3 regions of the Brevibacillus sp. Leaf182 genome follow, and region 1 is predicted to be linked to each of the others. Evidence: riboswitches for the same ligand, from Rfam matches in the RefSeq annotation. Region 1 holds a riboswitch; each other region holds the start of a gene.

Evidence for each region. A riboswitch is a leader RNA that binds a small molecule or an ion and turns the genes downstream of it on or off. The one in region 1 is predicted to bind S-adenosylmethionine.
Region 2: it holds a riboswitch for S-adenosylmethionine, as region 1 does, so the genes downstream of both, ASG16_RS16680 (pyridoxal phosphate-dependent aminotransferase) here and ASG16_RS02465 (homocysteine synthase) in region 1, are expected to answer to the same signal.
Region 3: it holds a riboswitch for S-adenosylmethionine, as region 1 does, so the genes downstream of both, ASG16_RS04260 (BMP family lipoprotein) here and ASG16_RS02465 (homocysteine synthase) in region 1, are expected to answer to the same signal.

The regions. Positions count from the first base shown of each region.
Region 1 covers NZ_LMPN02000014.1:77,994-88,367, forward strand. Annotated here, with positions in the region: gene ASG16_RS02455 (SCO family protein) at 1-591, opposite strand, end outside; gene ASG16_RS02460 (rhodanese-like domain-containing protein) at 674-985, opposite strand; SAM riboswitch class I at 1,298-1,404, shown strand; gene ASG16_RS02465 (homocysteine synthase) at 1,496-2,800, shown strand; gene ASG16_RS02470 (ArsR/SmtB family transcription factor) at 2,954-4,003, shown strand; gene ASG16_RS02475 (MFS transporter) at 4,000-5,226, shown strand; gene ASG16_RS02480 (AAA family ATPase) at 5,275-6,213, shown strand; gene ASG16_RS02485 (DUF58 domain-containing protein) at 6,356-7,408, shown strand; gene ASG16_RS02490 (DUF4129 domain-containing protein) at 7,405-8,733, shown strand; gene ASG16_RS02495 (ArsR/SmtB family transcription factor) at 8,886-9,983, shown strand; gene ASG16_RS02500 (ABC transporter permease) at 9,985-10,374, shown strand, end outside.
Region 2 covers NZ_LMPN02000024.1:72,046-82,419, reverse strand. Annotated here, with positions in the region: gene ASG16_RS16705 (SPL family radical SAM protein) at 1-348, opposite strand, end outside; gene ASG16_RS16700 (2OG-Fe(II) oxygenase) at 360-1,073, opposite strand; gene ASG16_RS16695 (methylated-DNA--[protein]-cysteine S-methyltransferase) at 1,066-1,605, opposite strand; gene moaC (cyclic pyranopterin monophosphate synthase MoaC) at 1,778-2,260, shown strand; gene ASG16_RS16685 (MFS transporter) at 2,264-3,520, shown strand; SAM riboswitch class I at 3,581-3,695, shown strand; gene ASG16_RS16680 (pyridoxal phosphate-dependent aminotransferase) at 3,780-4,961, shown strand; gene ASG16_RS16675 (hypothetical protein) at 5,116-5,586, shown strand; gene ASG16_RS16670 (aminotransferase-like domain-containing protein) at 5,782-6,990, shown strand; gene ASG16_RS16665 (alpha/beta fold hydrolase) at 7,046-7,864, opposite strand; gene ASG16_RS16660 (family 1 encapsulin nanocompartment shell protein) at 8,008-8,856, opposite strand; gene ASG16_RS16655 (IMEF encapsulin system ferritin-like cargo protein) at 8,894-9,493, opposite strand; gene ASG16_RS16650 (DUF2325 domain-containing protein) at 9,825-10,106, shown strand; gene ASG16_RS30940 (hypothetical protein) at 10,172-10,318, shown strand; gene ASG16_RS16645 (S1C family serine protease) at 10,349-10,374, opposite strand, start outside.
Region 3 covers NZ_LMPN02000015.1:288,208-298,581, reverse strand. Annotated here, with positions in the region: gene ASG16_RS04295 (NAD(P)/FAD-dependent oxidoreductase) at 1-918, shown strand, start outside; gene ASG16_RS04290 (hypothetical protein) at 1,529-2,608, shown strand; partial or broken gene ASG16_RS04280 (FAD-dependent oxidoreductase) at 3,194-3,412, shown strand; gene ASG16_RS04275 (MarR family winged helix-turn-helix transcriptional regulator) at 3,632-4,045, opposite strand; gene ASG16_RS04270 (PdaC/RsiV family protein) at 4,252-4,869, opposite strand; gene ASG16_RS04265 (methyl-accepting chemotaxis protein) at 5,025-6,500, shown strand; SAM riboswitch class I at 6,655-6,777, shown strand; gene ASG16_RS04260 (BMP family lipoprotein) at 6,978-8,006, shown strand; gene ASG16_RS04255 (ABC transporter ATP-binding protein) at 8,129-9,658, shown strand; gene ASG16_RS04250 (ABC transporter permease) at 9,633-10,374, shown strand, end outside.

The sequences.
Region 1 (10,374 bases):
TTCCATGTCCATGTCAGCTGCCATCCCGTACGCGCGGCGCATGTTTCCCTCTCCATCAACAAGGAACATACGAGCCGTATGAGCATAAGATCCATCTGGCTGCTTCATGACCATCAGACCAAAGTCCTTCGTCACTTTTTCTACAGCCTGAGCGTCCCCGCGCAGGAACTTCCAGCCACTCTGATCTGCCTTGAACTTGGCTGCATACTCCTGCAAGACTTCCGGCGTATCATTATCAGGGTCAAAGGAGATAGAGATAAACTCTACTTTGTCTCCGAACAGTCCCTTTTCCTTCAACTGATCTTGCAGCTTGGCCATGTTGTACGTAGTAGCCGGACAAATATCCGGGCACTTGGTAAACATAAACTCGACCAGCCGTACCTTGCCAGCACTTTGATTAAACGTGTAGGTTGTTCCGTCACTGTTGTCTAAGGTGAAGTCCGCGATGGGCTTCAACACTTCGATCTTCTCTTCTGTCATGTACTTATAACCAAATACTCCGACGATAGCCAAAAGGATAATACCAGCTAACACAGGAAACCAATGTTTTTTTATCGCAGATTCCTGCTGCAATTGTGTTCCTTCACTCACGGGTTGCTTCCTCCCTGCTTGTCCCATGCGAGATGCCTCCTGATTACACTCGGGAGGCATTTCACACTGTTTCTATCTCTTCTTACTGTTCCACTTCACCTGGCCATGCGAGCATGCCGCCAACCATATTCGCCACGTCATATCCTTGTTCACTCAAATACGCTGTAGCATTATGGCTTCTGGCACCACTACGGCAAACCATCACAATCGGAGTGTTCTTATCCAGCTCATCGATACGGTGCGGCAAAAAGCCGAGTGGGATCAGCTTTGCCTCTTTAATGTGACCTGCATTCCACTCATCGACTTCACGTACATCAATGACTTGCAGTTCCTCTTTGGCTTCCAGCTTTTCCAACAGCTCTTGTGGTGTAATTTCCTTTACTCCATGGCTCATCGCTATTTATCCTCCTATATGTACGATCAGATCAGTTGTAACCACCTCCATGATATCACACGCTTTTTTACTTTTCTAACGCGAAGAGCACTTGGCTTCACTATCCATCCATGCTCCCTATTTTCTACCATTATCTCCTATTTCACTGCGGCAGTAGCCACACGGGATGTGAACAGCTTGAGGCAAAAGCGTTACAAATTAATGGCATGAGTGAACACCTTTCATCCCTATATACACAAAAACCTCCCTGATAACTTACGATTATGCGTTGACATCAAGGTTTTATTTTCATACAATTACGACAACAACTTTTTCTCATCAAGAGCGGTGGAGGGACAGGCCCTACGAAACCCGGCAACCAGCAGACTAGCTGCATGGTGCTAATTCCTGCAGAATCCAGTGATTCTGAGAGATGAACACAAGCCCGTGCATGATCGGAGCCTTCTTCTTCTCAGGAGAATGCTCCGTTTTTTTATTAGCCGATTTCCCATAGTAAAAGGAGAGATGGACATGTCCGATCAACAACAATGGAAGCCAGAAACACTTGCGGTCCACGGTGGGCAGGAGGTTGACCCTGTAACAGGCTCACGTGCTGTTCCGATCTATCAGACGACCTCCTATGTTTTCCGCGATACGGAGCATGCAGCCAATCTGTTTGGCCTAAAAGAGTTTGGGAACATCTATACACGTATCATGAATCCGACCCAGGATGTGTTTGAGAAGCGTGTTGCCCTGCTCGAAGGTGGAGTTGGTGCACTCGCGACTGCATCTGGGCAAGCTGCCATTACATTCGCCATCTTAAATATTGCGCATGCAGGAGACGAGATCGTCGCTTCCAGCAGCCTCTACGGCGGTACCTACAATCTGTTCGCCCACACGCTTCCCCGCCTCGGTATCAAGGTTCATTTTGCTGATCAATCCAATCCGGAAAATTTCCGTGCCTATATCAATGAAAAGACAAAAGCTGTGTTTTGCGAAACGATCGGCAATCCGCGCATTGATGTCGCTGATATCGAGGCCATCGCCCATATTGCCCACGAAAATGGTGTTCCTTTGATCGTGGACAATACCTTCGCGACTCCAATTTTATGCCGTCCTTTTGAGCACGGGGCCGATATTGTCGTGCACTCCACTACCAAATTCATCGGCGGACACGGAACAGCAATAGGCGGTATCATCGTAGACTCTGGAAAATTCGACTGGAACAACGGAAAATTCCCAGGTCTGACTACACCAGACCCAAGCTACCATGGTGTTGTCTATACAGAGGCAGTCGGTCCACTCGCCTATATTATCAAGGCACGCGTCCAGCTCCAGCGCGATATTGGAGCGGCTGTCGCCCCAATCAATTCCTTCTTGTTCCTGCAAGGATTAGAAACCCTGCATCTGCGCATCGAGCGGCATAGCCAGAACGCCTTGGCAGTAGCCCAATTCCTCGCCAATCACTCTGCCGTGGAGTGGGTGAGTTATCCGGGGCTGGAGTCTGACTCCCAGCATGAATTGGCACAAAAGTATTTACCAAAAGGTGCTGGTGCGATCCTGACCTTTGGAATTCGCGGTGGCGTTGAGGCAGGAAAAACATTGATCGAATCAGTGAAGCTGTTCTCCCATCTCGCAAATGTCGGGGACTCCAAGTCACTCATCATTCATCCAGCCAGCACAACACATCAGCAGATGACAGAAGAAGAGCAGGTAGCAGCCGGAGTGACCCCGGGACTTATTCGCCTCTCAGTCGGCACAGAATCGATCGACGATATCCTCTCTGATCTGGAGCAAGCACTACAGCGTGCGTTTCAATTATCTACGGTAGGTTAACCATACTTTTTGAAGAAAGAAGAATCATGATCTCTTTGGATAGAGATTTGTGATTCTTCTTTTCCTTTTCTACTTCCATTCGAAAAATGTTGAATTTCACATTCGTTATTTATAAAATACATAATCATGTACAAATTTTGGAAGGATGATCACATGAAGATTTTGAACATTGGCAGTGAACGAACGACCTATCGGGTTGAGCTCTCGTATTCTCCTTTATTCGAAGCTGCCTTGGGAATCGCTGCCGCTACCTACGATCAATTGCATCACACGATGGAACACCCTCCTGCCTACTGGCGTCAACTGTTGGACGAGCTATCACCCTCTGTACAGCAAGAGGTCGACTATGCGAAGGAACACAACACATGGAAGACACTTTTGCAACTGCTCGATCTTTGCCCTTTCGCTGATCTGGATTCCTTTCTCTCGTACGTCAGAGAGCTCTCAACAGAACAGCTCCGATACGAGGCCCTCCCTTATCTAGGTGAAAATATGCAGGAAGCACGGCGAAAGGCTGCACAAGGAAACAAGGAGGAATGCGCCGCTTTACAGGAAGCTTGTCGTGCGCATCTCTTTTTTGAATCGTATATCGGACATATTACTTCCGTTGATGCAGAAGAGCTGCGGAGTCATATTCTCCGATTGATGGAAGGCTGGTATACCACGCATATCAAGCCGCGTGAGGAAGAGATCGTTCGTATGCTAGAACGGGATTGGTCGCAAAAGCAAAGCAAACTAGGAAAGCTCAACCCGGAAGCCTTGGTGGAGTATGCGACGGGATCGAGCTACCTCCCAGAACCTGCGGTGACACGCGTATTGCTGATTCCACAAGCGATTTATCGCCCGTGGACCGTACAGGCCGATGCTGTCGGGACGAAAATTTTTTATTACCCTGTTGCCGACGAAAATTTGCATGATGCTGTAGATCCTAATCAGCCACCACCTTCACTGGTGCAAGCCTTAAAAGCACTCGGAGATGAGCACAGACTGCGCATGGTCAAAATGCTGGCGGAAAAGGACCTGAGCCTGCAAGAGATAACAGATCAACTCTCCATGGCGAAATCGACAGTGCACCATCACCTGTCCATGCTGCGGTCTGCCCATCTCGTTGAAACAGCAGGCTCCCGTTACAGACTCCGCCGTCATACCCTGGACAAGCTTCCCCTGATGTGGGATGAATTCCTAGACAGGAGCACCCCATGAACCAAACCGCGGTCCAAGCCTCTGTCTGGCAGCAGCGTTCTTATCGTTGGATTCTTTTCGGTCAGCTCATTTCAGAACTCGGCGCCTCACTCGGTACCCTCGCCAATAGCTGGTTAATCTATCAGGCAACAGGCTCACAAGGTGCGGTCGGACAGATGTGGCTGCTGTATTTCTTGCCGTCGCTCGCTATTCAGTTGGTAGCCGGACCGTACATCGACCGATTCGACAAGAAGCGTGTCATGATTTTTTCTCAATGGATGCGAGCTGCTGCGTTTTGTTTGTCCTTTGCGGTCATTACTTCCGGGACAGAATCGCTCTGGCCACTGTATTTCACAGCCTTGATCAACGGTCTCGTTCAACCGCTGTATGTGCCAGCCAGCCAGTCGCTCCTCCCTGCTCTGGTCAAAAGAGAGCAGCTCCTCCAGGCCAATGCTTATTTGGATAGTGTCCTGCGAGTTGCCTTGATCACAGGTCCTCCTTTGGCTGGGATTCTCGTGGCGAGTATCGGCGGTGAGTCCGTACTCGCATTGGTCGCGATCAGCTATGCACTCAGTGGTCTCTTTCTGGTTCTTTGTCCAATCGCCCCAGCGGATACCGCCAACAAGAAGCAATCGTGGTTCGTTATGTTTAAGGCTGGTCTTGCGATTTTTTGGCAGAAGCCCCTTTTGCTCTGGCTTGGCCTGTACTCGGCTCTCGTCCAATTTGCTGTCGGAGTCACACTCGTACTAAACCTGCCTTTTATAGCCGGCGAGCTGCAAGGCACCTCGTTTCATGTAGGCTTGTTTTTGGCTGGTTATCCGTTGGGCTATTTCTTCGGCTCCTTGCTCGTGCCACGCTTACATAGCAGCCTTGGACAGCCCCTGATTATGTTGGGATCACTGGTATTAGGTGGCCTAAGCTTTGTTGCCCTAGGCTTTACCCATGACCTCTGGCTTGCAATCACCATCGAACTACTGGCTGGTCTGTTTGCCCCCTTTTTCCAGGTACATAGCACAAGCCTGTATCAGCTTCACGTTCCTTCCGAGCTAATGGGGCGTGTATTGTCTGTCCGACTGCTCATCGTGCGTGCGACGATGCCCGTCGGTATTTGGCTTGGTGGACAGTTGAGCGATCAGGTAGGGATTCGCCCCCTTTACATCTCTGTCGGTGCCCTCATCGTGCTCTCCGCGCTGACGGGAATATTATTTCGAAAATTTGTAACTAACAGGATATTCCATATATAATAAAAATCGTAAGACTCCTAAATTTTGAATGGGAAAAGGAGAATTTTCATGACTCATCCGACATTGGATAAGCTTCAGCATGCTATCAGCAGCGTCATCGTGGGCAAAGAAAGTCAGGTCCGCCTATTGGTAACGGCCTTGCTCGCCCGTGGTCACGTATTGCTGGAGGATTTGCCCGGAATGGGAAAAACCGTGCTTGCCAAAACATTGGCGCAAGCGATTGGCGGCTCTTACAACCGCCTTCAATTTACTGCGGATCTACTGCCATCTGATGTCGTCGGTCTACACGTATTCAATCAACGAACAAGTGAATTCGAACTACGCAAGGGACCTGTTTTTGCGGATGTCTTGCTCGCAGATGAAATAAACCGGGCCACTCCCAGGACTCAATCCGGTTTGCTGGAATGCATGGAGGAACGACAGGTTACCATCGAAGGCGTCACCTTGCCACTCCCATCGACGATGTTGGTCATTGCCACCCAAAATCCGATTGAATCGGAAGGAACCTATCCGCTGCCGGAAGCACAGTTGGACCGCTTTCTTTTCAAGCTGTCTCTTGGCTACGGTACGCGAGAGGATGCCAAAGAAATTTTGCGAAGATTCCGCAGCAGCTCCCCATTAGAGGCCGTCGATCCGGTCATCACCGTCGAGCAAATTGCGGCTCTGCAACGCGAGGTCACGACCGTTCATGTCAGTCAACCGGTGGAAGACTATGTCATCGATCTGACGGAAGCGACTCGCCAGCATCGCTCGGTTGAGGTGGGCATCAGTCCGCGCGCCATGCTCGCCCTGTTGCGATCGGCCCAGGCTTACGCGTTCGTTTCTGGTCGTACTTATGTCTTGCCGGATGATGTGAAAGTGGTGTTCCCAAGTCTGGCAGTTCACCGCATCCGCCTCTCCATGGAAGCAGAGCTGCATGTGACAGAGCAGGAAGTCGTGGAGCAAATCTTGACCAGCGTCCCCGCTCCCGTCGAAGAAAGCGTGTAGCGCTATGATCACCAAGCAAACCTTTCACATAATCGGTTTTGTCTTGCTACTCTTCGCGGTTTTTTCCGGTCACTGGTTTTTCTTTCTGTTTGGGGGCTTTTTCTTTTTTCTTCCCGCCGCTCAAGACTGGTGGGTCAAATCCATGTCCAAATGGGTGTCACTCGAATGGTCCAGTGATCAAACGCGCGTCCTGTCAGGGACACCCGTGCACGTTACAGTTCGTTTGCACAATCGTTCGTGGCTGCCTTTGCCTGCTACTTGGCTTCGATTCACACTGCCGGAGCATGTCTCGGTGGAAGGCGCAGACGAGGTACGAATCCTCAATCATCGGACCAGCGTTCGCCTGCGGTTTGATCTGCCGATGCGACAAAGTGCCACACGCACCTTAATTCTCATCCCGAACAAACGAGGCACAGTCTGGCTGACGGATGTTCAATCCGAGACATTGCCCTTATTGGGCGAGGAGCCTGCCGCTTTGACATTGTCGATTTCCTTTTCCTTGCTGGTCTATCCGCTGCCTCTTGCTCTTTCTCCCGTCGTGCTCGCTGAAACGGAACCGGACGGGAATCGGCTATCTCGTCAGCGCCAGCAGGACGATGTCACGTTTCAGCGTGGCGTTCGGTCGTACATGCCAGGCGACCGTTTCAAGCATATCCATTGGAAGGCGACCGCCAAAACAGGCTCACTGGAGACGCGTCTTTTCGAGTATACAGCCCATCCGAACTGGCGAATCGTCGGGCATATCCTGCCCTCCTATGAACCGATGATGCAAAAGTATAACGACACCTCCAATGAACGGACGATCTCGTGTCTTGCGGCTTTGGCTGGCCTGTGCAGGAGAAAATCGGTCGGATACGAGCTGTACCTCACTGTGAAACAACGAGGACGCGAACATTTTCATTTGCCTACAGGAAGTGGCAAGGCGCACCATCTGCACGTCATGACTCAACTGGCGCAAATCCATCATTTTGTGACAACGCCACTGGCGCCTGTTCTTCGCCGATTAGAGGGGGCACCTGGGAAGGAAGCCATTCTCATTGTGACACCACGAATGGACCCATCTGTACAAGCCTCGGCGGAGCGCCTTGTTCAACGCGGTCATCAGGTTGCGGTGCTGGATGTTTCTTCTGACCCTGTCACCATCCAGCGTTTTGAGCATGCTCGCTTGAAAAAAAGGAGCGTGATGATGGGATGACACTCTCCTTGATGGGGCGCTGGACGCTCGCATTTTGGCTTGAGGCCATGCTGACGGGCGTTTTCCTGATCTTGTTTGGGTATATGACAGCAGGCTTTAGTCAACTGCTCTGGTTTTGCCTAGTGGCAGCGATCCTGCTCATTGCGGGGAGCTGGCTGTACCATAGTGGCGGCGGTCGCTTTATGCTCCATCTGTTGCTGTACCCCCTTGTGTTTGTCATAGGAATGGGTAGCTTCTATCTCTACGATTCCTGGCTCATCGCGCTTATATTGGCTGCTGTTTATTTCTGGAGAGTACAAAGTGCTGCGTCGGAAGGGTATCGACATGACAGTCTGCAACGCAGATTTGTTCTGGCGCTGATGGCGGGTCTGATACAGCTCGTGTTAGCAGTGCTTTACACCTCCATCGTTGACCCGGGTTCCTATTCGCTCGCAGCCTCTTTTTCCATACTCGTCCTCATTACTCTCAGCTATATTTTTGTGGCGATTGTGGCGTTCGTGCTGCGGGAAGGATCACTTTCTACGAGGCTGCCTGCTCGCATTAGCTTGCTACTCGGCAGTCAAGTGCTGGGCACTCGTTTTCTTTTGATCGGGGGTTATTTGGCTGTCGGTTCTATCGTACTTAGTCTCATCTATTGGATATGGAGTTGGCTAAAAGGACCTGTCAGCGCTGGACTGTATACGCTCTTTGAGCCTGTGCTTATTTTCATTGTGGAATTGTTTGAACGGTTGTACGAGAGGGCAAACCAAAAACAGGCAAACATACAGGTTCTCATGGAAAGTGCGGGGCCAAGAGAAGATAATCCCGTGGTTCAGATACAGCTCGGAGAATCACTCTTTTCTGTTCTGCAGCCCTACTTAATCATTGCCTTCATCCTTGTCTGTGTGATCCTGCTCGGCCGATACATATGGAAAAAGCGCTTCAAGGGGACGATTACGCTGGAAAAAGAAGTGGCGGCTGCACAAAATACCGTATTGACCACTGTTCCTCCCTCTTCCAGTAAAGAAAGCGTAGAAGATGGCTCTGCTAAATGGTTCAAACAGCCCGTTGGCCCAGAGGATGATCCAACCAGGTACGCCTACTATCAATTCCTCGTCCTCATGGAGAAGCAAGGAATGCCAATCGAGCTGCATGAGACTCCCCAAGAGTTTTTCAATCGCCTGCGCGAACAGTCCTTGCTAGATGCAGCTCAGCTAGATGCAGTCGCTCGCATCACACGTTACTATCAGCAATATCGCTATCAGGAAAAGTCGCTTCCCGAAGCGGATTTGACAGCGATGCAGCAAGCTGTGCAGACGCTCGGCTCTCGTTTCTCTGAGATGTAATACCGCTCCACAACCACGTGCTACCCGTTAGCCGTGGTTGTTTTCTTTTTCTCTTGACATCGAGTTGCCCCTCCGGCATAATTTCTTCAATTTTGCCAACTCTCAAATTGAATTCACCAAATGGTTAATTAAACAAGAAAGGAGGATGCTCCGTGCAAGATTTGCCTGACTGGCTGCGTAAGCATCTTCATATCGCATACATACCCGGCTATGAGTTTTTCTTAAGTCTCCATGTACTTGCCAAGCCGGAGCATCACACCTCCCGCTTGCATTGGGCGGAGGAGTTGCTCACTGCTTTACCTGCACCGCTCTTGAAAAAGCTTCACTATTTTAGCTCCATGTCCAATCAGTTTCTCGATGCCATGGACTTCTTAGCACCTTGGGAGGAGTGCTTTGAGCATTCGGTTGAGGCCGCATTGGAGCGTGTACAGGCGATGGATGCAGGCGAGTTTGCCCAGCTCATGATCGGTCCCGTCTATCATCCCAGACAACTTCATGCTTGGATGCAAGGACGTACAGACGAGATTTTTGATGAGCTGAAACCGGAGCATCGGGAGCTTTTGCGCCATCCACTCTCGACCAAGCGCAGTTTTCTGGAGTTTTGCTACGACTACCTGCCTTTTTTCCAGACAGAAGAACGGCGGATTGAACCGTGGCTCGTCCGCGCCGTACATGAGGCACAAGAGCAGATCAAGCTTGATCCGATTCCGTTTTTGTCACAGGTACACCCGCGCTTGAAGGTGCACGAAGACTTCTTGCAATTTCATAAAGCAAAAACGTACACATTTGACTATTCGGAGCTAGCGCGTATCCATTTGCGTGTCTCTACTTTTGTTGCGCCGCATTTGTTGCTCGGCATTTACGACGACCATATCTCTGTGTGCTTATCCGTAGACGTTCCCGGCACCAAAGCCACCTCGGTGATTCCCGCTGACTTCATCAGCAAAATGAAGGTGTTCAGTGACCCGACGCGGACAGCCATTCTCAAATCGTTATTGGCTCATCCTTACTGCACGCAGCAGTTGGCTGACCTGCACAACATTAGTGAGCCTGCCGTCAACAAGCACTTGAATCTGTTGGTAGACACAGGCTTTATCTGGAGTGAACGACGGGGACGATATGTGTTTTACCGCGCCATTGCATCACGGCTGGAACAGCTCGCCGTCGATCTGCATGAGTTCATCGACATGCCTGTTCCCGGAGTTGCCTCTCCACCTGCTTCATTACATCTCCCAGAACGGAGGAAATAACGTGTTTCATGTCGCCAAAGCTACCTTTATCCGGAATACCCGCGTAATGATTCGTGCCTATCCGTGGTCGTTTGTCATCGGCCACATTTTTTCCGGGGTGTATACGGTGCTGTTCGCCTTCTTCGCCTATCACTATGTATTTGCCGGGCAGTTGGACGATAATTTCGCACATCTCACCGGCTCGTCCGATTACTTGTCGTACGCCATCCTCGGCGGAGCTTTTTACGCGTTTGCCGTCTCTACCTTGATGAATGTCAGCCGCTCACTCATTACAGAGCTGCGGGAAGGGACCTTGGAGGCCGTTTTGCTCACCCCTTCCTTGCGCAGGGGGTACTTTTTGGGGAATGTCGCCCAACAGCTCATGCGTACTTTGTTCGAATTTTCCGTGATT
Region 2 (10,374 bases), on a different contig from region 1:
GGGTGGATTCTCTACCATGACTTCGAGTAAAGACCTCGTTACCTTTTCCGTTTGTTCGACTGGCTGATAAGGGTCTGTACTCGAAGACATGAAGATGGTCACCTTTCCTTTTTTCTTTGCCCGCAGTAGCTCCTTGCGTAATAAGTCGGCAGCTTGCTGCTTAATGTCAACCCACGTGCCCCATTGCTCGTTGCGAAACAAAGAGACAGGCATTTGCCGAACATAGCAATAGGAGCAGGCGAAAGAACAGCCCGTATACGGATTCAGCGAGTGGGTGTAATCCGCAAGAAATCCGCTTCCTTTATTGAGGAGGGTTTTCGGCATTTTATAGGAAAGGATGCTTTTCATATTGGCGTTCCTCACTTTGCATCATGAAAAATAATTCCGAGGCTGTAGCGCGTGCCCGAGGTAATCGTGCTGACACCGTGACGCAGCGTGTTTTTATAGTAGCCTCGCGTTCCCTGCACAGGACGATAGGATGTCGGGAAAATCAGGCCAGCGCCTTGCTCCAAGGTTATCACATGTCCCCGGCTCTGCGCGCGCGGCCGTTGCTCCATCAGCAGAAATTCTCCGCCCCTGTAGTCCTTCTCCTTTTGATTCAAGGCAAAAACCACTTGAAACGGGAAGAACACCTCGCCGTACATATCCTGGTGTAGACAATTGTAGCCGCCCGTTTCGTATTTCAAAATCAAGGGAGTGGAGCGTAGCTGACCCTGATCGTGACATTGCGCCAAAAATTCAGGGAGGGTAGCAGGATAGATAGCTTCGCGTCCAAGCATTTCCAGCCACCGATTCGCAGTCTGCGCAAGCATCGGATAAAAGCCTTCGCGAAGCTCCTGCAAGAGCGAGGGAAGGGGCGCCTGATAATAACGATACTCCCCTTCTCCGAAACGGTACCGTGCCATCTGGATCGTATTGCGAAAAAGGTCATCCTGTCCATACGTAGCGATTAATTCTTCGCACGCATCCGCGCTTATTAAGGAAGGAAAAGCAGCATACCCTTGTTCGTCCAACTCCTGTTGTATGGAATGCCAGTCAAGTGCAGCGATCCTTTCTGTCACCAATTTAGCCATGCTTCACACTCCGATTCGTTTTTTTCTCCAAATCAAGCAGAGTTGTCTTCATGGGCAGTCCTCCGCGATAGCCTGTCAGTGAACCGTTTTTACCGACGACGCGGTGGCAAGGGATTGTAATGAGAACGGGATTGGCACCGATTGCGGCGCCGACAGCACGAACAGCAGCAGGCTTTTCAACTATGTTCGCAATGTCGGTGTACGATGCCGTTTGACCATATGGGATTTGGCGTAGTGCCTCCCAGACAGCGAGCTGAAAAGGCGTTCCAGACAGGTCGCAATCCATGGAAAAATGCTCGCGCGTTCCCTGCAAATATTCCATCAGTTCTGTTGCAAAAGGCTTTAGCCATGGATCGTCTTGCACCAATGCACTTTGTGGGCGATGCTTTTTAACCCACGCTTCCAATTCGGAAAAAGGCTGGTTGACCGAGCCAACATAACAAAGCCCGGCAGCCGTGGCAGCTAAATAAATGGTCCAATCACCATGCACAAGCATTGACCAACGTATCGTTTGATCCTTCATCGTTTCCATTTCCATACGCCTCCTTTGAGCTGTGTACGCACAGTATACCTCCAGCATTTGCTCTTCGTACGTTTTAAGGAGTGGATGAGCAAGATAACGAAACAATGTCGTCTACATTCCCATTGCTTTTATCCAGCGGCGGGAGTAAGGTAGGAGGAGATAGAGGAGGAACGATACTCGTATGACTGATCAATTAACACATTTTAATGAACAAAATCGAGCGCGGATGGTAGACGTGTCTGAGAAGGACGTCACAAAACGGGTGGCTGTAGCCGAGAGCCAAATCAGCATGAAACCCGAAACCCTCGCCCGAATCCGCGAAGGTCGAATCGAAAAGGGCGATGTACTCGCCGTAGCGCAGGTAGCAGGTGTCATGGCTGCCAAAAAGACGTGGGAAATCATCCCGATGTGTCATCCGCTGCCATTGACTGGCATCGACATACAGTTTGCTTTTGTAGATGAAACGACGCTTGCGATTACAGGAACCGTGAAGACGACAGGGAAAACAGGCGTCGAGATGGAGGCGTTGACCGCTGTCAGCGTAGCGGCTTTGACGGTGTATGACATGTGCAAAGCCATGGATAAAGAAATGATAATCGGTCCGACCAGTTTGCAATCCAAAACAGGCGGAAAAAGCGGCGATTTCCATCGGGGAGAGAAGTAAGGCATGAGGCAAAAGTGGGAATCCTATCCAAGCAGCATTCGTTTATTGGCGATTGCTGCCGTCATTTTTTCTACTGGAATGGCGTGTATTTGGCCGCTAGTCACGATCTATATTCACAACCATCTCGGAAAGCCGCTGACTGTAGCCGGCTTCTTGTTGCTTTTAAATCAAGGCGCATTCCTGATCGGGAGTATTGTCGGCGGGATGATGTTTGACCGCTGGGGCAAAATGCGCACCATCATTGTCGGTTCCATCGGCGTTATTCTGATATCGATCGGCTTAGGTGTTACACAAGATTTTACGATTTATGTTGCGTTGCTTCTGCTGAATGGACTTTTTTACGGAACACTTTCCCCTGTGATGAATGCACTGGCCGTCGTGTTATGGCCGGACGGAGGACGGAAAGGAATTAATCTGATTTATGTCTCCCTCAATGTGGGGGTAGCTGCCGGTTCTGCGTTGGGCGGCTTCTTGGCAAGTGTGTCATTTGCCTGGACGTTTTTCGGTAATGCCATTTCACAAGTGATCGTTCTCGCCATGTTCATGCTCATTTTACCGCGTCAGTTAAAAATGGTGGAACAACAAAGCCGAAACTCGACGACTGGACAAAGCATGTCTGAGCAAGCAACTGGTGATGTGCTGCGACAACCACAGCAAGAGTCAAAGGTGGTATGGGGGGCTCTGCTGCTATTATGCGGGGGGCTATTAATTAGCTGGATTGTCTATGTACAGTGGACGACGGTGCTGTCGACTTACATGCAATCCCTGGGCATTACACTCCGTCAATACAGTCTGTTGTGGACGCTGAATGGTGGTTTGATCCTGTTCGGTCAGCCGTTGATTGCGTGGGTCATTCGACGCTTTGCCCGTACGCTAAAAGCTCAAATGCTCTTGGGTGCTTATATTTTTGCCTTGTCGATGCTGATTTTGTCTCAATCAACGGCTTATGCAGGCTTTGTGGCAGGCATGTTCATCATGACGCTGGGAGAAATGCTCGTGTGGCCAGCGGTGCCGGCTGTTGCTGCACAGTTTACGCCAGAGGGACGAGAAGGCTTCATTCAAGGGCTGATAGCAGGGACTGGATCAGCTGGACGGATGCTCGGACCATTGCTTGGCGCATTCATTTTCCAATCGATTCATGCGCAGGGACTATTGTTCGTGATGGCAGGCTTGTCGTTGGTGTCTGTCGCATTCTTTGCCTTCCACACCTCTTTTCAAAAAAGAAGGCATCAAGTACCCGTACAGAATCAAGTATCTTGACACGGTATACGTGCTCAAGTAGTATGATATAGACGAAAAAACAGTATATTCCGTGTGTTTGACTTATTCAGAGAGGTGGAGGGACTGGCCCTATGAAGCCCGGCAGCGGATCTGTTCCATGTGATGGACAGATGCTGTGCCAATTCCAGCAGGATTTTTTCCTGACAGATAAGGACGTGACCAAGCTGATCTCCCCCTTTTTCTGTATGGAAAAAGGGGGTTTTACTGTATTGGGCCCCAAGAAAGGAATGGAAGAAAGATGCGCATTCAACCCTCCGACATGATTGATCGACTCCCTACCCAGTTTTTTGCGACCCTGGTTGCAAAAGTAAACAAGGTCATTGCGCAAGGCCATGACGTCATTAACCTGGGGCAGGGCAATCCCGATTTGCCGACTCCGCCGCACATTATTGAAGAATTACAGGCACAAGCGGCACAACCACTCCATCACAAATATCCGCCTTTTCAGGGACGTGTGGAACTGAAGCAGGCAGTGGCTCATTGGTATAAGCAAGAATTTGATGTGGACCTCGATCCGGAGGAAGAAGTAGCGATATTGTTCGGCAGCAAAACCGGACTCGTAGAGATTTGCCAAGTACTCATGAACGCAGGCGATGTTGCACTGGTTCCGGACCCAGGCTATCCGGATTATTGGTCGGGGGTTGCTGTCGTAAACGGACGGATGGCCATGATGCCGCTGAAGGCGGAAAATGACTTTTTGCCAGACTACAGCCAGCTCTCCCAAGCTGATTTGGATCGAGCGAAACTGATGTTTCTCAACTATCCGAACAATCCAACAGCAGTCAACGCACCACTTGAGTTTTATGAGGAGACCATTCGTTTTGCGCGAAAACATGAAATCGTCGTCTGCCACGACTTTGCCTACGGGGCGATCAGCTATGACGGGAAAAAGCCAGTCAGCTTCATGCAGGTTCCTGGAGCAAAAGAAGTGGGCGTAGAATTCTATACCTTGTCTAAAACGTACAACATGGCAGGCTGGCGTGTTGGTGCCATGGTAGGGAATCGCGAGCTGGTACGTCTGATCAATCTCATTCAGGACCATTACTTCGTCAGTCTGTTCGGAGCGGTACAGATGGCGGCAGCCAAAGCGATGACGGAGTCGCAGCAGTGCGTTCGCGACCTCGTCGCTGTCTACGAAAGCCGCCGCAATGCCTTGTACTCCAATCTGCATCGGATTGGCTGGCAGGCTCCACCATCACAAGGTTCGTTTTTTGCTTGGCTTCCTGTTCCAAGCGGCTTCACATCCGTGGAGTTCTCTGACCTGCTTTTGGAAAAAGCGCATGTTGTCGTAGCGCCGGGAAATGGCTTTGGTCCGACAGGTGAGGGCTATGTGAGAGCGGCTTTGTTATCCAGTGAAGATCGTCTCGCAGAAGCGGTCCAACGGATTGAGCAGTTAGGGTTATTTACGAAAACCAAATAAAAGCGAGGCAAATTGGCCACACTACCATATAAATGGAGTGTGGCTTTTTTCTTCTAGAATAAAAATCATTCTCATTATTGACAGATAATGATTTTCATTATACGATGTCATTGTTGTTAATGATAATTAGTCTCAGCGAGAGCGGGAGGGTACCATGCGCTATCAGATTAACGGTTACACGGATATGTATACGGTGATCTCCAACGAGCGGAAAATCGGCGGAGCCATTGAAGCAAGCCAGATTCGCTTGCGGACGGGAGAAGTTTACGCCAATGCTGTTCTCACTCGGTTGGAAATGTCAGGTGCGCATTTTTGCTCGATCGGATTTGTAACAGAAGAAGGCAAAAGACTGATTGTCCATGTGAATGATATCAGCATGATCGCTGATGCTCGTCACGTTAACGTTTGTGAGCTGACGAACGAATGCATGAGAGTGGAGAAGTCCGCAGAGAGACTGAAGCGATTGAAGCGTCTCTGTGAACTGAATGAAGGAAGCTGTACGCCGACCTTCCAGGAAGAGGCATTGCTGTTGGCAAGCGATATTGGTATGGAAGAAGCGTCCGCGCATGTAGACCTCTCTTTCCTCCCACACACAGAGAAACCACGTGTGTTCCGAATCGCCTAGGATGATATAGCCCATACATATGGACCCCTTTTCGTTTGATACGAAGAGGGGTTTTTTGCATGAAGTGTGTCAAGACTAACGATTGAACAACCGCTCGACATAGTCAAAACCTATCTGCTCATAGCTAGCAAGGATTGGACTTACGCTGTTGACAGTGATAAAACAAGGATAAGCAAAATCAAGGGGGAACGGAACATGGAGTACTCATTTTCAAAATCTGTCGAAGCACTATCCTCCTCGGCTGTCCGGGAAATCTTGAAGCTGACCCAAGGCAATCAAGTGCTCTCGCTCGCAGGTGGACTGCCAGCAGAGGATTCTTTTCCAATCGCAGAGATGCGTGAAGCGTTCAACCGCGCATTCGAACAAGGAGCAAAAGCTCTTCAGTACGGATTGACTGATGGATACTTGCCGCTTCGTGAGTGGATTGCATCTCGCATGAAGCAAAAGCATATGAACGTCGGTGCAGATAATATGATCATCACTACGGGCTCTCAGCAAGCAGTAGACTTGTTGTGCCGTGTATATTTAGACGAAGGGGATGTCGTTCTCGTAGAAAACCCTACTTATTTGGCAGCCGTTCAGTTGTTCCAATTCCGGGGGATCAAAGCGATTCCCGTAGACGGTGATGCCGATGGGATGAATCTGGACGATCTGGCGAAAAAAATAGCTCAGTATCGTCCGAAAATGGTGTACGTCATTCCAACCTTTGCCAATCCGACAGGAAAGGTATGGAGCCTCGAACGCCGTCTCGGATTGCTTCGTCAATGTAAGGCCCAAAACATTCTCATTCTGGAAGACGATCCATATGGAGAGATCCAATTCGATGGGGAAGCACCGTACCGCTCGATTTTCTCACTGGATGAGCATCCGACTGATTCCTGTGTGGTGTACACCAGTACCTTTTCCAAAATTGTCGCGCCAGGCTTGCGTACCGGATGGGCCATTGGAGATACACGCGTGATTCAAATGATGGTGAAGGCGAAGCAAGCTGTTGATTTGCAGTCGAGCACAATCGATCAGTACGCTTTGTATGAGCTGTTGTCCCGCTTTGATCTGGAGAGTCACATTGAGAAAATCCGCGAGTCCTACAAGGCGCGCATGGAATGGATGCATGAGCTCTTGGTTGCGCAAAACTGGGAGGGTGTACAGTGGGAAAAACCAAGGGGCGGGATGTTCCTCTGGGTGAATCTTCCTGAGCACGTTGATGCAGAGAAGCTGCTGGCCCGCTCCGTACAGGAAGGCGTGGCATTCGTACCAGGAAAGCCGTTTTATGCAGCAGAGCCGCAATTCAATACGATGCGCTTGAACTATACACTTCTAAACCGGGAAGACACAGAGCTTGCGATTTCACGACTGGGCAAAGCATTCCATGCCTACAGCGAATCTCTAGTGACAAATGTTTAATGGAAGAAAAAAGACAACCATTCTCATGGAGCTGGTTGTCTTTTTTCATGCATGTTTACAAGGAGAGCTCTCTTTGAGCCCGATCCAGCCATTCATTCACAAGCTCTGTAAACAGAAGTGGCTGCTCAATCTGCAAGTTGTGTCCGGCACAGTCGAGTGCGGCAAATGAAGAGCGGGGATAGCCTTCGATGATATCCCAAATATCGCGATAGCCGACGGAATGATCTTGTTTGCCCACAACAAAAAGACTCGGGTGGGGGAAGGGGGCTGTATCCAATGGGAAGGACACGCCGTATGACTGTCTGATTTTACTGAGGAAAGAAGGGTCGGACAGCATGTAGCCGTCGACAATCTCTTTTTTATAGCGGTTCCACGTATACTCGGTAGCTACTACCGCCATCGACTCAAACTCCACTCGTTCCGCCTCACTCAACTGCTCCCAGAGAGAAGGCTCCTTTACTAAGAGGGGTTTATCCGGCAGTGTGCGTATCTGTTTATCAGGAATGATGTTCGGGCAGATGAAAAGGGCGCCCTTCACTTGATCCCGGCGCTTCTCGATAACCGCTCGTGCAAGATATCCGCCGTATGATTCACCTGCAAGGAAAAAGGGCTCCCCTGGAATGAGTTGATCGATGAACGCGAGGACAACCTCTAGAATATCGTCCGTGGTGTGGATATGTTCGTAGTTTTCCGTTTGTCCCATTCCAGGCAGGTCTATGTAAAGTCGTCGGTATCCCGGACGTTTCTCAAAAATTGGCTCCAGACAACCTGTCATACAACGGTGATCTAGTGAAAAACCGTGAATCATCACGACAGGAAAACCGCTTCCGATCTCCTCGTAATAAAGGTTGACGCCATTGACCTCGCATCTCATAAAAAGCCCCCCAACGACATTTGTGTCAGATTGTTTTGAAAGTTTGGAACGTACGTTCTTATTATAAGTGATCTGTTACATATTTCAAGGACGAAAAAACACACCCATAACGAGATTCGTTAATGGGTGTGTCAAGGAGCTTCCTATTCTTCTGTTTCTTCCAAGGTGCAAATGGCGCTTGGACGCTTGATGCGCAATACAACGCACTCATATACACGGAACAGACTGTTCATTTGCTCGTCTCCGAGGAATGCGGAGTCGAAGTCTTCTGCAATCGCCAGGTCGAGATTATGGCGGCCAGTCGCTACCAATACGCCGGAACGGCCTTTAATGGTAGGAGATTGGAAGACACCATCTGTAACGAGATTGCGAACATGCTCGATCTCAAGCACGTTGGTGCCTTTGTGCACGCGGTGCAAGAGAGAGTAGAGCTCAGGAGAAACAACCAGTGCATACGGACCGCTGTGGCCCATTTTCAACAGCTTGTTGCGCGCTTCCACGATATCGGCAAATGCATTGCCAGATTCCATCCAATCGCTCTTCAGATGAGTGAGGCGGCCTTTTACGTTCATCAGGCCTGGGAGGTCGAATTCCGCAGCACCGTTGAAGATCAGATCGTCTTCCATCAGTGCACCACCAGCAGCTGCATTGGCAGCCGCGCTCATGTCCAAAGGCATGCCTAGTGTGCGTGCTTGGGCAACATCGCGCCAGTAGAGCATGAAATCCTTGTACAGGATCGGAATCGTCATGCTGACACGGCGGCTAGGCTGTGTCATCTCTAGTGACTCGCCTCGGAGGGAGAGACCGCCAAAACGGGATTCCTCATATACATCGTTGGTAATGGTTTGGATACCTTCACCCAATGGTCCATAAATATCGATAAAACGCCGTCCTACCAGTTGGCGGCGAGCCATGTCAACGACAGTTGCGTCCAGTTGGTTCCATTCTTCAGTCGTCAAGGGAGAGTCTGGGTATTTACGAAGCTTGTCCATCGTGTAACCTCCATGTCATTTCAGGATTTCCGGTTCTTTACATTCCTTTCAAGCTGCCAACTGTCAGCCCTTTTTTGCCAGAAACTGCAGGGGCGGAATGCTTGATCACGGAAGCAACACCGTGAGGAGCGGAAGCCGAAGCTTTCAAATGATCTACCTGGTGAATGTCGTGCCCCTCATCGTGATCAGTGAGATCAGGATGAGCCGCATCAGAGAATCGTTGGCTCATGTTTGCCATGATCTCTTTGACTGTCAAATAGTCTGTATGCGTCTTTTCACGCATGCCATCCAGGAGCTGACGTGTTTCGTCATCCTTGAATTCATACAGAGACAGCTCCAGATGCTCGCGGAAATTGTGCAGTCCAAAACGTTCCAGATTCACATCAGACAGCATTTGCGAGAGGTCGCGATCACTGAGCTGATCCAAGCTTTTTCCTGAGGACAGTTTCTCCAGGTAGGGAACCAATTCCTGCAAGCGACCCATACGCTGTTCTTCTTCTTCCAAAATATGATGGTAGTAAAGACGAGTATGCTCGTCCGTTGCCGCGTCGATAATCGGCTGGATAACGCCCATGAAGCTGTTGATATAACCTCTGGTGCGATCAAAAATGGCGTGCAGCTGTGTAATTTCTTGCACCCTACGCCACCTCCTCATTCACAATCTATTTTTTCATTATACCGTTGGAAAAAACACCCGGGCAACACCTATGTACATTTTCTTATGACTGCGAAGAATATGATGCGGTGTAATTTGGAAAAGAGGGCGGGAACGCTAGAGCGCCGTGGCTTTGCTTACAGGCTTAGTCTCTAGTTTTGTTTTTTGACAAAAAAGTTATCATGGAGAGTATTGTCAAAGACAAATGGGAATGATAATATTTATCAATAAGAGTGATATTCATTATCAATTAGTATTCAGAGAAGAAAACATAAATCTTACATTCACCTAAATTTTAAGGAGGTAACAAGTTATGTCATCGATTTTAGTAATAGGCGGAGATCGTCTGGGCAATATTATTGAATTACTTCAAGGGCAAGGCTTCAAGGATATTCACCACGTAACTGGACGGAAAAGCTCGCAAACGGGAGTGAAAATTCCGGCTGGTATCCACATGATTTTGGTGTTGACTGATTTCGTCAATCACAACTTGGCCAAAACGGTGAAAAACCAAGCCAAAGATCGCGAGCTGCCCATCGTTTTCTGCAAGCGTTCGTGTTCTGCGATTGCCAAAGCTTTTGATCTCACTGCGTAAATACATACTCTCCAAGTTGGGCAGACTACGATCGTGAGTCTGACACCAACGGAGGAATGACGCGCATGGAACAGAATCGTTTGAGTGAACTGCCTATCGCACAGCTTACGGCCGCTCAGCTGCAACAATTAAAACAGGCAGAAGAACAAATCAACACAGAAGGTCCAAATGTATATCTTATTGCATTAGAGAAGCAATCCCCGTCCTCCTAGACGGGGTTTTTTTGTTGAATCGTTTGCTTCTCACTTGAATACGTATTGCTCCAGTT
Region 3 (10,374 bases), on a different contig from region 1:
TTGAAAAAGCATGTCGACATGATGTTCAAGACAGAAGTCGAGGACATCATTACGGTGAAAGAAGCAGACGGACATCAGGTAAAAGGTGTCGTCTTGAAAAATGGCCAAGAGTATGAAGCTGATTATGTGGTAATCGGACCAGGCCGTGATGGATCGGCTTGGTTGACTGATATCCTGAAAAAGCGCCGTCTGAAAATGTACAACAATCAAGTCGACGTAGGCGTACGTGTGGAGACATCCGATGTCGTCATGCGCGAAATCAATGAGCACCTGTACGAAGGAAAATTCATTTTCAATACATCTGTCGGAACGCGTGTACGGACGTTCTGCAGCAATCCATCTGGTCATGTGGTCGTGGAAAATCACAGTGGAGTGATGGCGGCAAACGGGCACTCTTACAAAGACCCGGCGCTGGGCTCGATGAATACCAACTTTGCGCTCTTGGTATCTCATACGTTTACAGAGCCGTTTGACAAGCCGAATGAGTACGCGAGAGAAATTTGCAAGCGGGCGAATGATCTGTCAAACGGTGGGGTCATCGTGCAAAAATACGGCGATATCTTGCGCGGTCGCCGTTCTACAGAGGCGCGTATTAAGGAAGGCTTCCTGGAGCCTACTTTGAAGGAAGCGGTACCGGGTGACTTGGGACTCGTGTTGCCTTACAATACGATGAAGAGTCTGATCGAGATGGTGGAAGCACTGGACAAGGTAACGCCGGGAATCGCTTCCGAGCATACATTGTTCTACGGAGTGGAAGCGAAATTCTACTCGGCTCGTCCAAAACTGACTGAGGAATTCGAAACAGAAATTAAGGGATTGTTCTGTGGCGGGGATGGTGCCGGAATTACGCGTGGTCTGGCCCAGGCCGGAGCTGCTGGGGTCTGGATGGCTCGCAATATCGCGAAACGGCTAGGATAAAAAGAAAACGATAATTGTAAAGAGAGCTTCTTGCTAGGTGATATCAGCTTGGCAAGACGTTCTTTTTTTATTATTTCGTTCTTATAAGTCAATGCTGGTGTTATTCTTGTAGTTTAGTGACGTCTTTTCATTAATAGCAGTTAAAGAATATCTCTGTTAGGAAGAAAACCGCCATGAAAAAGTATGTATATTCCTAGCGATATATTTCATATTAATAAACCGTTATGTGACTGTATACTTTTTGATATGTCTTTATGGTAATAAATTATCTAAGGGTTAGAGGTGGAGAATTTAACATTTACATTTATTTGAATATTAGTTATCATTTATATGTAATTTACACATTTTGGGTGGAGGAAAAAACGACTAAAATGAAAAAAATATTGGGAAGTTTTGTGGCTGGTGTAATGTTTAGTTTAATTTAATCTCATTTAGTTATGTTAGTGCTGAAAATATCGATTACTTAGAGCTTGATCCTATTATTTCATCTGAAAACCGAATCAAACTCTCCTGGAATAATATTGGGGATAGTTACCAATTATTCTTAAGAGATGAACTAATTTATGAGGGAGAAGAGGTTAGCTATCAGCATGATAATTTAGAGGACTCCATGCCGTATCACTATGTTATTAAGGCACTTGATGAAGAGGGAGAAATTATTGATCAAGTTAACGTTAAAACAATGACTCTTCCTAAGAAAAAGACGGAATTAATGTCTAAGTTATCAAAGGGCACTCTAGAAAAAATGCAAGAAAATCCCCTTTCTAACGTGCAGATTGATACGGTAACTAGCGACAAAATGATAGTGATTGATTGGCCAGATATCGATGGTGTGGAGACCTATCGAATATATCGCGATGAAGAATTTTTAGAAGAAACTAATGAGAGCAAAGTGGTAGATGAACAGATAAATGCTGGAGAAAAATATGTATATAAAATAGTTTCTAAAAGACTGATGAGCGAGGACGCAAAGAATGCAAAGCTTCAGGAAATGAAAGAAAGTGGGTTTGATCAAAAACTAATTAATGAAGATAGCTTTTATCAAACTTTGACCATCATGAGAGAGATAGATTTGAATGATACCGAAGCGTTTGCTAACCCAAAACCAGCTCCAAAGAAATGGCAACTAAGATATAGAACATTTATTCCAGAAGATTATGTACCTAATCCATTTCCTGACTATAACTATGCATACTTCGGGGGAGATGGGAAAAATAGAAGCTTTGATGCTGAAGACGATCGTTATCGTACACATGCTGAATTACGAGTATGTATATTTTGTTCCGTTGATGGTACGGGAGCAACTGTTGGAATTACAAAAATAGACGTTCACCCCACTACAGGATATGATGCAAATTACAAATTGGTAAAGGTAGCTACAGCCAGTGATAGAAATATAAAATTTAGATATGAACCATTAGTTGACACAAAAAAGGGAGAAGTAGAGTATGTATTTGATCATGCCGCGCCCAATGCACTAGTACCAGGACCAGATATTGATTATTATTACCATGCTAAATTTTTTGGAGGTGGTTATAGAATTACTGGAGGAAACGATTTCGCCCCTAGCCATGAATTCTTTATAATTACGCCTAGTAGTAATAATTGGGAGCTAAAGTATGGGTCTGTACATGTGGATTTTAATATGCTATTTCCTCCATTAGATAATTTTTTTGATATTGGAAATTAAATTCTATAAGGGGAGTTCTCTCCCTGCTTATTCTATAGATGAGGAATAAAGATATGAAAATAAAGTACATCGTCTTATTAATTTCCTCTTTTGTTTCGATAATTTTATTTGTTTTAAAGAATATAGAATATCCAGTATTCTATGCATTTATTTATGGTTTAGTTGTTGTTACAATATTCCTCGTAGTTTCAACTCCTGTATCATTATTATCGGATACTCTCACAGAAAATTTGAAGAGTACGCGTTGGATCGTATCATGCATTTTTCAGATTATAGTAACCTTTTTAGTATTGACCCCATTTCTATTTATTCCCTTATTTTTACTATTCTCACATCAAAATGATAAGATTGATCTCGCTTCGTTTATTGAATACTCTGAGCCATTTTGGAAATATGCACTATTCAATTCTTTCCTGTTTTGGTTGAGCGATGAGATAGTGCGTCTTATTCGTCCTCAAAAGACCGGAAATAACATTGAAATTAATAAATGACTTCTCCTGCATCCGACAATCTTTTGCAACAACGGGAACCCTTACAAGACCAATATTGGCCGGATGAATACGAAAAATTGAGTAGCAGATGTTACTGGACAAGGTAACGCCGGGAATCGCTTCCGAGCATACATTATTCTACGGAGTGGAAGCGAAATTCTACTCGGCTCGTCCAAAACTGACTGAGGAATTCGAAACAGAAATTAAGGGATTGTTCTGTGGCGGGGATGGTGCCGGAATTACGCGTGGTCTGGCCCAGGCCGGAGCTGCTGGGGTCTGGATGGCTCGCAATATCGCGAAACGCATGCAATAACGAATACGATTATGACATAGAGGCTTCTTGCCGGGCACGCTTGTGCTTGGTGGGGAGCCTTTTTCCATGACGAAACCGTATCAGGACAGGTGGAACCGGAGCAGGCCTGCTTCTACAGACAACCAAGAGAGCTCGACCCCATTATTCATAGCACAAGGAAGAATGGCTAACAAAAAATGACTTCACCGAACTGCTTTTGGGTGAAGTCATTTTTACTTGTTACGACGGTTGTAAATTATCGTTCATTTTCTTCAATACGCGGTTAAAGATAGCGAGTTCTGCTTCGTCGAGGCCGCGGAGTGCCAGTTCTTCTTGCTCTTTGGCAGCCTCCAGCCATTCCGGGAACCGTTCGACTGCTTGCGGGGACAAGGACACATAGCGCTCACGCTTGTCATCACCCTCTGAGCGAATAATCCAGCCCATCTCTTCCAATCGGGTAAGTGTCCGGGTAATCGTCGGCGCTTCTACATTCAGGTAGTTGCTCAATTGAACCTGTGTGAGCGATTCTCGATAATGCAAGCAAAGGATAATACCCCATTGCGAACTGTATAATCCCATGGGAGCCATCGTCCCATTTAACGATTTACTGAATATTCTTGCGGTTTGGCTAATTCGATGACCATAATATTGCATGAGTATATACCTCCAGGAAAGCTGGTTCGATATATCGTACGCTTTATTGCTTAAGTAAATATGTACAATAACATACTAGCAGTTCCGGACATATAAGTAAACGTTTATTCGATGACGAAATAATGGATTTTCTGACACAAATAGAATCAGGCGAGTGTCATGGAAGAAGACACTCACCTGGATGAAAACTACGGTGGTACAGTGCACTAATCTGCGGACAAGATGCTCAATGGTCCTTTTTCATTGATGAGCGGCTCCAGTTCATAGACGGAAATGGGGAACATGGGGAAACCGACGTAATAGGGCGTAATTTCGTATAACTGGAAGTAGATGACCAGTGCTTTGTCTGCGAGGTAATAATCTTGATCGGGCTTAATTGAAGTAAAGCCATTGAGTGTGGGGATGTTTCTTTCTTTGATTTGACGCTTGATGTTTTCAGAAATCACCTTGACGTAATCGCTTCCTGGCTTGAACAATTCCCGCAGCGTATACAGCTTGCCTGTTTGGATATCTGCGGTGATCGACCCGAGGAAGGTCATGCCGTGAGCCATTTGCGGTGTGTAGGCGTAGTTGCTCAACACGACGCTGAAAATACCGCGTTCGTTTGTCTTGATCTCGTAGCTTCCTTGCATTTCTGTATTTCCCGGCACCTGGACTCGTTGCTGCTCGTGAATTAAGCCTTGAACCGTTTGAGAAATCGCCCGGTTGATCTCTTTTTCTGCTTGCTGATTGGATAAGCCTGCCAATTGGGGATAGTAAATCGTGGTGTTCGGACGGCTAATCGTCCGTGTCAGCACAGTAGCTGGCAATTGATTGAGTTCCACTTTTCTCCGGTTGCCTCCTGTACGTGTGAGTTGTGTAATAGCCTATTCGAAATTGTTTTTGGCTGTTCTCACTTTTTTCACAAATTTGGCAAAGGTTTGGCTATATAATGGGGAAAGAATCCGATACATAAGTAATAGGAAAAAGGGGGGCAATTATGATTCAATTGATTCGCAATACCTTGACTGACAAAGAAGGCTTTATGATTTTCATCCTATGGAATCATTTATGGATGGCGGGACTCATTGCCTACCAAATGGATGTGAACTTCTGGAAAGTGACGTCCTTGGGATTGCTGGTCACTTTAATTGTTTCGCCGTATTATTTCATTCGCAAAGATAGTCATGTGATTCGTTATCTGGTAGCAATCGGACTCATGTTTTATGCGATTTCATTCGATCACTTTACCACTTATCAAGAGGTTTCGTTCCTCGCCTTCATCGTCATGGGCTTTTTGGCAGCCTATTTGGACTGGAAGCTGGTAGTAACAGCGGGAATTGCCCAAATCGTCGTCACGGTTGTCGGGTTTTATACGGGAACGTACGAGATTTTCAACGGTGATTTTTCCGAGCTTAATCTGGGTGTGCGGATCGTAGCGATTCTCATGATGATGGGAGCCGTCACGTATCTGTGTCTCGCCGGACAAGCCTCCCTGCAAAAAGCGCACGACGCAAGGCAGGAAGCGGAAGAGAAGGAGCGCCGTCTGGAAGAAATGCTTTTGAACATCAAGGAAATGACGGAGCAACTGGATCGTACAAGCGATCATGTTCATGAGCATGCGGAAGGTACGAAGCGCAATACAGATGAAATGATGGTAGCCTTCAAGGAAGTCGCCGTCGGTATGGAATCGCAGGCGAATTCTACGGTGAAGATCGAAGAAGAGGTTCAATCCATCGACCAGGAAATCGAGGCAGTCACAACACAGACCAATGCAATGAAAACGGAATCGCAACAAAACAACCGTCGTCTGATAGATAGTGTTCAGATGATGAACGAGCTGTCCTTGCAGATGGAGCAAATTGTGCAGGCAGTCAATGTAGCAGCCTCTACGATTCACCAGCTCAATCGGCAGGCGAATCGCGTAGAGGAAATTGTCGGCGCGATTAATCAGATCGCGACACAAACGAATCTCTTGGCGCTGAATGCAGCGATTGAATCGGCGCGTGCAGGCGAGCATGGACGTGGATTTGCTGTTGTCGCGGATGAGGTACGCAAGCTGGCGGAACAAAGCGCGACAGCTACGCAGGAAATTACCGACATTTTGAAATCTCTCCATCAGGAAAGTGAGAATGCGGTGCAGCATATGAGCAATGGGGAAACGTCTGTTGCAAAAGGCCAAGAGCTGGCCGTGAAAACAGTGGCCTCCATCGAAGCAGTGCGTGCGGGGATGATGGCCTTCCTGGAAGCGGCTGATCAAGTAAGCTCCAGCATGGACCGGGTAAAAGTGCGTTCCGGTGAAGTTGCCATCGAGATGTCGACCATTACAGCGGTAACCGAGGAATCCGTAGCGAACTTGGAAGAGCTGTTTGCGACAGCAGAAAACCAGCATCAAAAAGTGCGTGAGATTACGGAAGAGCTGGGCGAGTTGAATACGTTGTCTCATCGTCTCCAGCAAACCTTTCACGTAAAATAGTAGGGGCCGTGGTTCTCGCCAATTTCTCGGTGCTAAAAAGACGACTTTTTAAACTTCGATGTACTTTTAGAAGTGTTTGGAATTGAGAAAAAAGAATTGCATTTTTGAACCGTTCTGCTAGAATGAATTCCATTGTAACTAAATATATTCACCTACCTTATCAAGAGCGGCGGAGGGACTGGCCCGATGATGCCCGGCAACCACTGATCATGTCTATGCATGAACAGAAAGGTGCCAATTCCTGCAAAACCTGTACCATGGTTTTGACAGATGAGGAAGAGAATGGCTACGTACGCAAACTCTTCCTCCGGGGAGAGTTTTTTTGTTGTATTTGTTAAAGACGAGGGGGAATATACGAACGATGAATTAATTTTATAAGAGAATATTCGTAAATGGTATTGAAAAAATGGGTAAAAAGCCGTACATTACCTAATAGGATAAAGAAAAACGTAAAGTTCGGATAGGGAGAGATACATCATGAAGAAGCTATTGCTCGCATTAACGACATTCGCAGTATTGGCAACAGGGTGCTCGACTGGCACAAGCGCACCTGCTGATCAGCCAGGGGGACAAGCAGCAGGACAAGAGGGCGCAGCCAAAAAGCGAATTGCCTTGATTTTGCCCGAGAAAATCGGTGTGAATCCGTTCTTCCAACAAATGGATGAGGGTGCGAAGAAAGCCGCACAAGAGCTGGGTGCAGAAGTGAAAACGATTGAATCTACGGACCATGGAGCGATTGAAGAGAATTTGCGCGTGGCTGTTGCAGAAAATTATGATTTGATCATCACTTCTTCCTTTACATCAGAGGATGCATTGAAAAAAGTAGCTACCGAAAATCCTGACCGTAATTTTGCGATTATTGATACTGTAGTGGATTTGCCAAACGTTCGCAGTGTTACCTTCCGTGAGCAGGAAGCGGCTTACCTGGTGGGAGCAGCAGCAGGTCTGGCAACGAAAACGAACAAAGTGGGCATGGTTGTCGCTCTTGATATCCCGCAGTTGAAAAAATGGACAGTTGGCTTCGAAGAGGGCTTGAAAGCGACGAATCCAAAAGCAGAGCTGATGGTCAACTATGTAGGTAGCTTCACTGACCCGGCAAAAGCGAAGGAATTGGCTTTGCTCCAAGCTTCCAAAGGCGCTGACTTCATTAACGGTGCAGCAGCAGTAGGCGACCTTGGCGTTTTCGAGGCAGCGAAGGAAAAAGGCTTCTTCACAGCAGGTCAGGACGTTGACCGTACGACGATTGATCCAGAGCATATTGTTCTGTCCCAATTGAAAGGGACTGACGCGGCAGCTTATGAAACCGTGAAGACCTTTGTAGAAGGAACATTCAAACCAGGTGTTGTTGCGTACGGCCTGAAGGAAAAAGGTGTTGGTGTAACCTATGTAACGCACGAAAGCAAAACGCCTTTGCATGCTTTTATTGGACAAGAAGTGGTGGATAAAGTGAAAGCGATCAGCGATGAGATTGTAGCGGGCACTCGCAAAGTACCAGACCAGTTTTAAAAAGGTAGCTCGGTGCTGAACGTTTATTTATAGCTTGTGCACAGTGATGGATGTGACCGACTACGGCTGTGTAGTCGGTCTTCCATTTTCATAAAAGGACGTACAGAAATGAGGGAGTGGGAATGACCGATCGCTTGGAAATGAGGGCCATGACCAAGAAGTACGGAGATTTTACCGCCAACGACAAGGTGTCGTTCTCACTGGCAGCAGGAGAAGTCCACGCGATTGTCGGGGAAAATGGAGCGGGCAAAACGACACTGATGCGGATGCTGTACGGGATGGAGCAGCCGACGTCGGGAGAGATCGTGTTAAACGGTAAGCCAGTCGTTTTTCGCGGACCAGAGGATGCGATTCGAAAAGGGATCGGGATGGTTCACCAGCACTTTATGCTCTTCGGAGAATTCAGTGTGACTGAAAATATCGTGATCGGATACGAGCCGAAGCAAGCGGGTTTTTTCAAAAGAAAGGACGCGGAGGACAAGGTGCGGGCGCTGAGTGAGCAGTATCGCATTCCGATTCATCCGCAGGCTAAGGTAGCGAATTGCTCGATTGGGGAACAGCAACGGGTCGAAATTCTGAAGGTCCTGTATCAGGGAGCGGATATTATCGTGCTGGACGAGCCGACTGCTGTCCTTACCCCACTGGAGGTACGCGACCTGCTGCAAACGATTCGAAACCTGGCAAAGAGCGGCAAGAGCGTCATTTTGATTACACATAAGTTGCAGGAAGTCATGGAGGTAGCTGATCGTATTACAGTACTGCGCGGGGGCAAAGTGACAGGAACGGTTTCCCGTACAGAAACCAACGCGGACGATTTAGCCAGACTGATGGTCGGACGTGAATTGCAGGAGTTAGCTGAGCGACTTCCTCTGGATAAAGGCCCCTTGTTGCAGGTGGAGAATCTCTCGGTTCGAGAAAAGCAGACTCTGCTCGATCAAGTCAGCTTTACCGTGCACCACGGGGAAATCGTAGGAATCGCAGGTGTGTCCGGGAATGGACAATCGGAGCTGCTGCAAGCGATCAGCGGCTTGCGAGCGGCACAGGAGGGCACGGTGCGATTAGGCGGCAAGAACGTGACGAACAAATCAGTTGCCACTATTCGGGATGCGGGCTTGGCGCATATTCCGGAGGATCGCTACCTGTGGGGAACTGCCAAACTCTCAAGCGTCGAGGAAAATGCGTTGATGGGCTATCAGCGAAAGTCTGCTTACAACCGCCGTGGCGTCGTTTTGCGGGAGAAATTCCGCCAAGTCGTAAAAGGCTGGGTAGAGCAGTTCGCCATCAAGACTGGCTCCCGACAATTGCAGGAGCTGGCTGGGAATCTGTCAGGTGGAAACTTGCAAAAGCTGATCGTAGCAAGGGAGCTGGGACACGAAACCCCGTTTTTGATTGCGGCTGAGCCTACGCGCGGGGTGGATATCGGTGCCATGGAGTACATCCATCAGGCGCTGATCGAAAAGCGCAATCAGGGAGACGGGATCTTGCTCGTCTCCTCCGAGTTGTCCGAAATTCTCGCCTTGTCTGACAGGATTTTGGTCATGTATAAAGGGCGAATCGCTGGAGAGCTTTCACGCCTGGAGGCAACCGAAGAAAAAATCAGCGTGATCATGGCGGGAGGAAGCATTCATGGCAGCAATCAAAGAGCTATCTAAGTCATTGGTTCAGCCGTTATTGGCTGTCGTCATCGGTTTGTTGACCGGGGCGCTGGTCATTGCTGCAGTTGGCGAATCGATCTTGGGCACCTACCAGGAAATGTGGAAAGGGGCCTTTGGCAGTTTTTATTTCTTTACATCTACATTAGCGAGAGCCACGCCTATCATGCTGATTGCCTTGGGTCTTTCCCTTGCATTTCGGGCAGGGGTATTCAACCTGGGGGCGGAAGGGCAAATGGTGCTGGGTGCCGTCAGTGCTGCATTAGTTTCGATCTACTTGCCAGCGCCGGGAATGATCAAAATTGTGGCGGGTATGTTCGCAGGAATGGCGGTCGGCGGGTTCTGGGCGTTGCTGCCGGGCTTTATGGAAGCCCGCTTTCGTATTCCGTTGCTCATCTCTACGTTGCTTTTCAACTACATCGCGGTATTGTTTGCGAGCTATCTCGTGACGGAGCCATTCCGGGATCGCTCGGGTTCTGCGGCACTGGCGCAGACCGTCATGCTAGAGAAAAGCGCTTGGCTTCCGAAGCTGTTTGCCGGGATGAGCGTGCATGCAGGGTTTTTGTTTGCGATCGTTGCAGCGCTGCTGTTGTTCTGGGTACTTCGTTTTACGCCTTTTGGTTATGAAGTAAAGATGCTGGGTCAAAACTCGCTGTTTGCTCAATACGGAGGAATTAATCGCATTCGGGTGATGCTGACCGGGATGTTTGCCAGTG